2 regions of the Caproicibacterium amylolyticum genome follow, and region 2 is predicted to be linked to the other one. Evidence: predicted binding sites of a transcription regulator. Region 2 holds the regulator's gene; the other holds the start of a gene.
What was found. The regulator Rex, encoded in region 2, represses fermentation and respiration genes when NADH is low (regulators of the CRP and FNR family bind a similar motif). The targets are predictions, from matches to a motif close to ATTGTTAANNNNTTAACAAT.
Positions count from the first base shown of each region.

Region 1: the regulator Rex is predicted to act here: its motif matches at 2,269-2,288, upstream of H6X83_RS12605 (glycerol dehydrogenase).

Region 1 covers NZ_CP060696.1:2,608,158-2,612,733, forward strand. Annotated here, with positions in the region: gene glmS (glutamine--fructose-6-phosphate transaminase (isomerizing)) at 1-1,581, shown strand, start outside; gene H6X83_RS12600 (GNAT family N-acetyltransferase) at 1,664-2,194, shown strand; gene H6X83_RS12605 (glycerol dehydrogenase) at 2,300-3,385, shown strand; gene H6X83_RS12610 (undecaprenyl-diphosphate phosphatase) at 3,618-4,478, shown strand.
Region 2 covers NZ_CP060696.1:1,605,998-1,610,573, forward strand. Annotated here, with positions in the region: gene H6X83_RS07645 (aconitate hydratase) at 1-281, shown strand, start outside; gene H6X83_RS07650 (TraX family protein) at 278-1,015, shown strand; gene H6X83_RS07655 (NADP-dependent isocitrate dehydrogenase) at 1,053-2,261, shown strand; gene H6X83_RS07660 (redox-sensing transcriptional repressor Rex) at 2,354-3,016, shown strand; gene pyrG (CTP synthase) at 3,113-4,576, opposite strand, start outside.

The DNA.
Region 1 (4,576 bases), 1.0 Mb from region 2:
CCGAGTGATGTAAACGCACACCCGCATTGCTGCGGTCATGTAACCTTGGTGCACAACGGCATCATAGAAAACTACATGCAGCTCAAAGCCGAACGCACTGCGGAGGGTGTCGTTTTTCAAAGTGAAACCGACACCGAAGTCGCGGCAGCCACGCTGAACCACTTCTACACAGGCGACCCCATTGCTGCCATCGCAAAAACGGTGGAAGCAGTGGAGGGTTCTTACGCCCTGGGCATCCTGTTTGATGACCAGCCCGACACTTTATACGCTATACGGCGTGACAGCCCGCTGGTGGTCGGCCTTGGCAAAGGTGAAAACTTCATTGCCTCTGACATGACCGTTCTGCTGCAGCACACTAAGCAGTACCTGCTGCCTCAACCCGGTGAAATTGCGGTGATCGCCAAGGACAGCGTAGAAATGTTCGGGCTGGACGGCAAGCCGATTCACAAAGAAGTGCTGACCGCAGACTGGGATGCCGGCACCGCCGAAAAAGGCGGTTACCCGCACTTCATGCTCAAAGAGATTCACGAGGAACCGGATGCGGTTCGCCGCTGCATTTCTCCGCGCATCCGCGACGGAAAAATTGAGCTGAACATCCCCGGTCTGCCGAATGAAACACTCGCCAAAACGGAGCGTATCCACATTGTAGCCTGCGGCACAGCCATGCATGCGGGCCTGGTGGGTCGTTATGCCATTGAAGCACTCGCACGCGTTCCAGTGGAAGTGGACATCGCTTCTGAATTCCGTTACCGCAATCCGGTGCTGGGGAAAAATGACCTTGTCGTGCTCATTTCCCAGTCCGGTGAAACAGCTGACACACTGGCTGCTCTCCGTCTGGCAAAGGGACGCGGCATCCGCACGCTTGCCATCGTCAACGTGCCGGGTTCCTCCATTGCCCGCGAAGCGGACGACGTGCTTTACACTTGGGCAGGGCCGGAAATCGCCGTTGCCAGCACCAAAGCGTACTTGGTACAGCTGTCTGTACTGTATTTGCTTGCAGTAAAACTTGGTTCCCTGCACGGAGAACTCTCCACTGAGAAAGAACAGCAGCTCTGCAGTGACCTGCTGGAAATGCCGGCGAAGATTCAGGAAGCCATTGACGGTGAACCGGATGTGCTTGCCTGCGCGGAAGAGCTGAAAAACGCACAGCATGTGTTCTTTATCGGCCGCGGGGTGGACTATACTCTTTGCATGGAAAGTTCCCTGAAGCTGAAAGAGGTTTCTTACATCCACTGCGAAGCCTACGCCGCAGGCGAACTCAAACATGGCACGATTTCGCTGATTGAGAACGGCACCCCAGTCATAGCGGTTGCAACGCAGCCCAGTCTGTACCCGAAAACGGTCAGCAACTTGGAGGAAGTCAAGGCGCGCGGTGCGGATGTCATGCTGGTCTGCGACAAAGATGCAAAAGTAGAACCGGATTTGACCAAAAATCTGCTGCGCGTACCGAATGTAGACAACATTTTGGCACCCATGGTAACCATAGTACCACTGCAGCTGCTGGCGTATCACATTGCTGTCCTGCGCGGATGCGATGTAGATAAGCCACGGAACCTGGCAAAATCTGTTACAGTCGAATAAAGAGTTTTTAAGTAGCGGCTTCGCAGCCTATATATGGATTTGCGAAGCCGCTGCTTCTCTTTATAAAGGGAAGGAACTCACCATGATTTTTAGAAAAGGAACCATTGCCGATGTGACACCGCTGGCAAAGCTTTACGATGATCTAATCGACCACCTGCAAAACACCACCAACTATCCGGGCTGGGTAAAAGGCATTTATCCTACCCAAGAGGATGCTGCGGCTGGCATTTCCGACGGCACCCTTTACGTTGCGGAAGAAAATGGTCAGCTTGCCGGCACCATTATTTTAAATCATAAACCGGAATCTCCTTATCATCGGATAAAATGGAACATTGACGCCGCGGATGAGCAGATTTTTATTGTACATACTTTTGCTGCACACCCAAACTTTTTAAAGGCCGGTGTGGGCACCAAGCTGCTCAGCTTCGCCGAAAAGCAGGCAGTGCAGGAGGGACTTCGCGCAATCCGTCTGGATGTGTTTGAAAAAAATTTCCCCGCCATCCATCTTTATGAAAAATGTGGTTTTCAGTATGTTTCCACGGTAGATATGGGGCTTGGCTGTTACGGTCTGGACCTCTTTAAACTTTACGAAAAGGTGCTCTCCCGGCCATAATCTAGAAACTAAAATCTTTTCTGCAACAGGAATTGACTTTTTTTCGGGAAAGATTATAATGAAAGTATACAAGCATTGTTATTTTTTTATCAAGGAGGCCCTATTATGTCCAGACTCAAGCTGATGCGCGCGCCGCAGAAATACGTACAGGGTAAAGACTCCCTGCTGCAATTCCATGAAGAGATGCAGAGCCTTGGCAGCAAGTGGCTGTTTATCTGCTCCCGCAGCGGCCACAAAATGTGCCATGGCAAAATTGAACAAAGCTTTTCCGGCACCACAGACACCCGCCGCTATGAAATTTTCGGCGGTGTTTCCAGCGTTGGTGAAATCGAAAAAATGCGCAAAATCATAAAAGAGGATGGCATTAATGTTGTGGTCGGCGTGGGCGGCGGCTCTGCAATCGATACCGCAAAGGCAACCGCCCACTATGAACATCTGCCGGTCGTCATCATTCCTACCGTTGTAGCAACAGATGCTCCCTGCACTGGACTTTCTGTAATATACAATGATGACAAAACTTTCAACAGCTATCTGTTCTACCCAAAGAACCCGGAAGCCGTTATCGTGGACAGCGAAGTTATTGCCAACGCACCGGTCAGCTTTCTGGTTGCCGGCATGGGCGATGCACTGGGCACCTACTTTGAAGCACGCGCCTGCCAGCGTACCGATGCTCCCAGCTTGGAATTCGGCGGCATCACCCGTTCCGCAATGGCTCTCTGCAAGCTGTGCTATGAAACCCTGAAGGAATACGGCGTTGCTGCAAAAACCGCCTGTGAAAACCACCTTGTCACCCCCGCACTGGACGCTGTGATTGAAGCAAACGTATACCTTTCCGGTGTTGGTGCGGACAACGGCGGCCTTGCGGTTGCGCATTCCTTTTACAACGGTTTGACCGCGCTGGGCGGACACTCCGCACCGCACGGCAACTGCGTTGCATTTGGCACACTGGTTCAGCTGGTGCTGGAAAATGCCCCGACGGCCGAATTTAAAGAAGTTCAAGACTTCTGCCGCAGCGTTGGCCTGCCTGTTACACTGGAAGAAATCGGCATTACCACAGACGAGCAGGTAAAGACCATTGCTGAAAAGTCCTGTGTGGAGGGCGAGTCCATCCACAACATGTCCGGCGACGTTACACCTCAGCAGCTGTACGCTGCGATTCTTGCTGCAGATGCATTGGGCAAAAAGGCATAAAACAAACATCTTTGTCATATACAAGCCAGAGGAAAGCAAAAACTGCCGCTTTCCTCTGGCTTTTTCTTTTTGCCGCTTGACAAGTTCTGTGAAATGCGCTATTGTATTAGCTGATTAGTACAATAGTACATTGCAAATTCCTGCACAAATTTTTGGTTCCATTTTTACCGAATACATGGTATAATAAGTACCGCTTTTGGTAAATTGAGTACATAAACGAAAGGAATATTTTATGCCGATATTGGAATTTTTTAAAGCCATCATTCTTGGCATCATTGAAGGCATCACCGAATGGCTGCCAATCAGCAGCACCGGCCACATGATTCTGTTCAATTCATTCTGGCCAATGGACCCCGCTCTTTACCGCGGCAAAAAAGCCTTTATTGACCTGTTTCTGGTGGTCATTCAGCTTGGTGCCATCCTTGCCGTTATGGTGCTGTACCGCCACAAGCTGAATCCGTTCAGCCGCCGCAAAACATCGGAACAGAAAAAAGGGACCTGGAACCTGTGGTTTAAAGTTTTCATTGGTTCTATCCCCTGCGGTATTGTCGGTGTTTTGTTTGAAAAAACCATTAAAACAAATTTATTCAACGCACAGGTAGTGGCCGCAATGCTCATTATTTACGGCGTGCTGTTCATTGTCATTGAAAATATGCGCAAAAAGCCACGGCTGCAGTCAACCGACGCAATTACCTATCAGGTGGCATTTTTCATTGGCCTGTTTGAGTGTCTTTCGCTGATTCCGGGTACTTCACGCTCCGGCTCCACGATTCTGGGTGCTATTCTGCTGGGCTGTGCCCGCCCTGCTGCCGCCGAATTCTCCTTCTTCCTTGCAATCCCGGCCATGATTGTCGCCAGCCTGAAAGATGTTTATGATTATTTCAAAGTGTGGGGGGCTGGCTTCTCTGCAATGGAGGCCGGTGTGCTGCTGCTTGGTATGGCGGTAGCATTCATCGTTTCCATCTTCGCTGTTAAAGGCTTGATGAAGTTTGTGCGCAAGCATGACTTTAAAGCCTTTGGCTGGTACCGAATTGCGCTGGGTGCGGCGGTCATTCTGCTCTCCTTTACACCCATCTTGAAAGTTACGGCGTAAAAATTTATTTTTTCCGGGGCGGCTGCGCAGCCGCTATTTTTTTGTAAACTTGTTCACCTGCTGTTCAGGCGGGTCTGCTATACTGCAAACTGGAAGTA
Region 2 (4,576 bases):
TTTTGGTGAAAAGTTTTGCGCGTATCCACTGTGCGAATCTGGTAAATGCCGGTATTGTGCCGCTGGTTTTTGAAAATGAGGCGGATTATGACCGTATTGACCAGATGGACGACCTTTCCATGCCAAACATCCGTGCAGAACTGGAAGCCGGTCAGCCGATTACCGTTAAAGACGAAACAAAAGGCTTTACCATTCACACAAACGCACAGCTTACCGACCGTCAGCGTGACATGATTCTGGCAGGCGGTCTCTTGAACTACACCAAACAGCAGAACGGATGAATACAGCCGACTGCAGAATAACATCGTCACACCGCAATTACGGTCTGTCTGCAAGCACCATCAAATGGTTTGCCATTGCCTGTATGTTTGCCGATCATGTGGCATGGGCTTTTTTGCCTACTTTTTCCGCGCTGGGATTTACGCTCCACGCATTCGGCAGAATAACCGCACCCTGTATGTGCTATTTCATTGTAGAAGGTTACAGCCACACACACAGCGTTCGAAAATATTTGCTGCGGCTCGGCGTTTTTGCTCTGATTTCCTGGCCTTGCTTTTCGTTTTACGAAACGGGTACGCTGACCTTTAGAATGGGAATGATTTGGTCACTGTTCTTTGCATTGCTGGCTGTCTGTGCCTTTGACAAAATTTCCAATCCGGTTTTGAAATTGCTTGGGGTGTTGATCTGTGCAGTTGCGACGCAAATCGGTGACTGGCCAATTTTCTGTGTGGTATTTACACTGATTTTTTGGATTTTCCGCGGTAGCTTCCGTGCACAGGCACTCGTTTTTGCGGGTGCAGCAGTTATTATGGCAGTTGGTTTCTCTTACCGCAGTTTACACGCCGTTCCGTTTACTCTGATGCAGCTGTGTGTCCTGCTGGCTCTGATTCCCTTAGTACTTTATAATGGCAGACGCGGCGGCGAAAGCTGCCCTCAGCTAAATAAATGGGCATTCTATGTGTTTTACCCCGCCCATCTGCTTTTACTTGGACTGATTAAATATATTGTCCTTTAATTTTTCGGCAGTCTTTACACTTCGGAGGTAATCCTTTATGGATAAAATTCAAATGAAAACGCCGCTGGTCGAAATGGACGGCGACGAAATGACCCGCATTATCTGGAAAATGATTAAAGACATTTTACTTACGCCCTACATTGATTTAAAGACGGAGTACTATGACCTCGGGCTGAAGCATCGCGACGAAACCGGCGATCAGGTAACCGTGGATGCCGCAGAGGCAACTAAAAAATATGGTGTGGGCGTAAAATGCGCCACCATCACCCCAAACGCTGCACGTGTTAAGGAATATGATCTGCACCAGATGTGGAAAAGCCCAAATGGCACGATTCGTGCAATTCTGGACGGTACCGTATTTCGTGCTCCGATTCTGGTAAAAGGTGTGACACCGTTCATTCCAACCTGGAAAAAGCCAATTACGATTGCCCGCCACGCTTACGGCGACCTTTACAAAAACGTTGAAATGACCGTACCCGCTGGTGCAAAAGCAGAATTGGTTGTAACCGACAAGGACGGCAAAGAAACCCGCGAAACCATTCATAAATTTGATGGTGCAGGCATTATTCAGGGACAGCACAATCTAGACACTTCCATTTCCTCTTTTGCGCACGCCTGCTTCAGTTATGCACTGACCACCAAGCAGGACATTTGGTTCTCTTCAAAAGACACGATTTCTAAAAAATATGACCACCGCTTCAAGGATATTTTCCAGGAAATCTTTGATGCAGAGTATAAAGACAAATTTGAGAAAGCCGGCATCACCTATTTCTATACCCTGATTGATGATGCAGTTGCACGTGTTATCCGCAGTGAAGGCGGTTACATCTGGGCCTGCAAAAATTACGACGGCGATGTGATGAGCGATATGGTGGCAACTGCTTTCGGCAGCCTTGCCATGATGACCAGCGTACTGGTTTCCCCGACCGGTGTTTATGAATATGAGGCAGCACACGGTACTGTGCAGCGTCACTACTATAAATATCTGAAAGGTGAAACCACCAGTACAAACAGCGTTGCTACCCTTTTTGCCTGGACAGGTGCACTGAAAAAACGTGGCAAGCTGGATAATCTGCCCCGTCTTTCCGACTTTGGCTGTAAACTTGAAAAGGCCGCCATTCAGACTATTGAAGAAGGCGTCATGACCGGCGATATGTATCAGCTCTCCACACTGAAAAACAAGCGTAAGGTTGATACCGAAACATTCCTGAAAGAAGTGGCGGTTCGTCTGAACGCACTACTGTGATTTCAGGTCCATTAAATTTAAATTGAGTACGCGCGCAATATGCGCCGCCTCCGGAGCAGCAGTCGGCTGCTTCGCAGAAGGAAGGTACGTTTATGCCTAAACGTGAAAATATTTCTATGTCCGTAATCCGCCGACTTCCGCGATACTACCGCTTCTTAAATCAGCTGAAACGAGATGGTGTAACCCGCATTTCCTCTACTGAACTTTCCGCAAAGCTGGGCTTAACCGCTTCGCAGATTCGGCAGGATTTGAACTGTTTTGGTGGTTTCGGTCAGCAGGGCTACGGCTACATTGTGGAGCAGCTTGCTGCAGAAATTGGGCGAATTCTGGGGGTTGCGCACAACTACCGCACGGTGCTTTTTGGTGCCGGAAACCTTGGGCGTGCCATTGCAGCCCACATGGACTTTGAGGAGCTGGGCTTTGAGCTGATTGGTATCTTTGACAATGCTCCCCAAAAAGTTGGGACTGTAATACGTGGAATGGAAGTACTGAACACTGCCTCATTTGAGGATTTCTGCAAAGACAACAAGCCTGAAATGGCTGCTTTGTGCATTCCCCGCACTGCGGTGGAAGCTACGGTTGACCGGCTGTACCCCCTCGGCATACACAGCTACTGGAATTTCAGTCACTATGATATCACTATGAAATATCCGGATGCTGTTGTTGAAAATGTGCATCTGAATGACAGCCTGCTGACGCTATGTTACCGTATCAGCAACAATCCGGAAGCCTCTCACGAACCAACAAAAAAATAAAATCTACAAAAAGAAGCTGCTGCAGAAAATTTTCTGCAGCAGCTTCTTTTTACTTATCAATATCTACAAGTGATTCTTCGCCACTTGCTATTTTCATTATTCCCTATTCGCTTTATATTCTTTTGCAGCAGCAATCAAGCCCTTAAACAGCGGGTGCGGACGATTCGGACGGGACTTAAACTCTGGATGAAACTGACTGCCGATGAAGAATGAATTGGAATCTACTTCCATCATCTCAACAATATGGTCGTCTGGGCTTTTGCCTGCAAAGGTCACACCTGCCTCTTCCATGCGGGTGCGATAGTCATTGTTGACCTCAAAACGGTGACGATGGCGTTCATAAATCAGCGGCTCATTGTTATAAAGACGTGCTGCCAATGTACCGGGCGTTAACTTGCAGGGATATTTGCCCAGACGCATAGTACCCCCAAGCTGTTCAACGTCTTTCTGCTCCGGCATCAGGTCAATGACATGATTCTTGCTCTGCGGGTCAAATTCAGCAGAATTTGCATCCTTTATGCCCATAACGTTGCGTGCATATTCAACGATGCAAAGCTGCATGCCAAGGCAGATACCCAACAGCGGCACCTTGTTCACGCGTGCCCAGTGAATGGCAACCACCATGCCCTCAATACCGCGCTCGCCAAAACCGCCCGGTACCAACACACCGTCAGCATCTTTCAAAATTTGAGCCACATTTTCATCTGTAATTTTTTCAGAATCGATCCACTGTACGTTGACCTTGACATTGTTGCCAATGCCGCCGTGTGTCAGTGCTTCCGCAACGCTGAGATATGCATCATGCAGTTCTACATACTTGCCAACCAAAGCGATATTGACGCTGTCTGTCAGCGAAAGCGCTGTGTGCACCATGCTGATCCAGTCAGACAAGTCCGGTCCGCGGGTATCCAGCGCCAGTCGACGGCAGACAATCTCGTCCAGTTTTTCATCACGCAGGGCCAAGGGGACTTCATAAAGCAGCGGCAAATCCAAATTTTCAATCACGCAGTCCTGACGAACGTTGCAGAACAGTGCAATCTTTTTCTTAATGTCATCGCCAATCGGCTGCTCAGAGCGCAAAACAATCACATCCGGCTGAATCCCGATGGAGAGCAGTTCTTTCACGCTGTGCTGCGTCGGCTTGGACTTGTGCTCGTGGGAACAGTTCAAGTACGGAACCAGCGTTACATGGATGAACATGCAGTTCTCGCGGCCCTCTTCTGTTGCAAACTGACGAATGGCCTCTAAAAACGGCTGGCTTTCAATATCGCCGACGGTGCCGCCGACTTCAATGATTGCAACATCGACATTGTCACGCGCGGCGGAGATCCGTTCTTTGATTTCGTTTGTAATGTGCGGAATCACCTGCACAGTGCCACCGCCGTAGTCACCATTGCGTTCTTTTTGAATGACATTGTAATAAATGCGTCCGGAGGTAACGTTGCTGTTCTGCGAAAGGCTTTCGTCGATGAAGCGCTCGTAATGACCCAAATCCAAATCGGTTTCGGCACCGTCGTCTGTTACAAAGACTTCACCGTGCTGAAAAGGATTCATTGTACC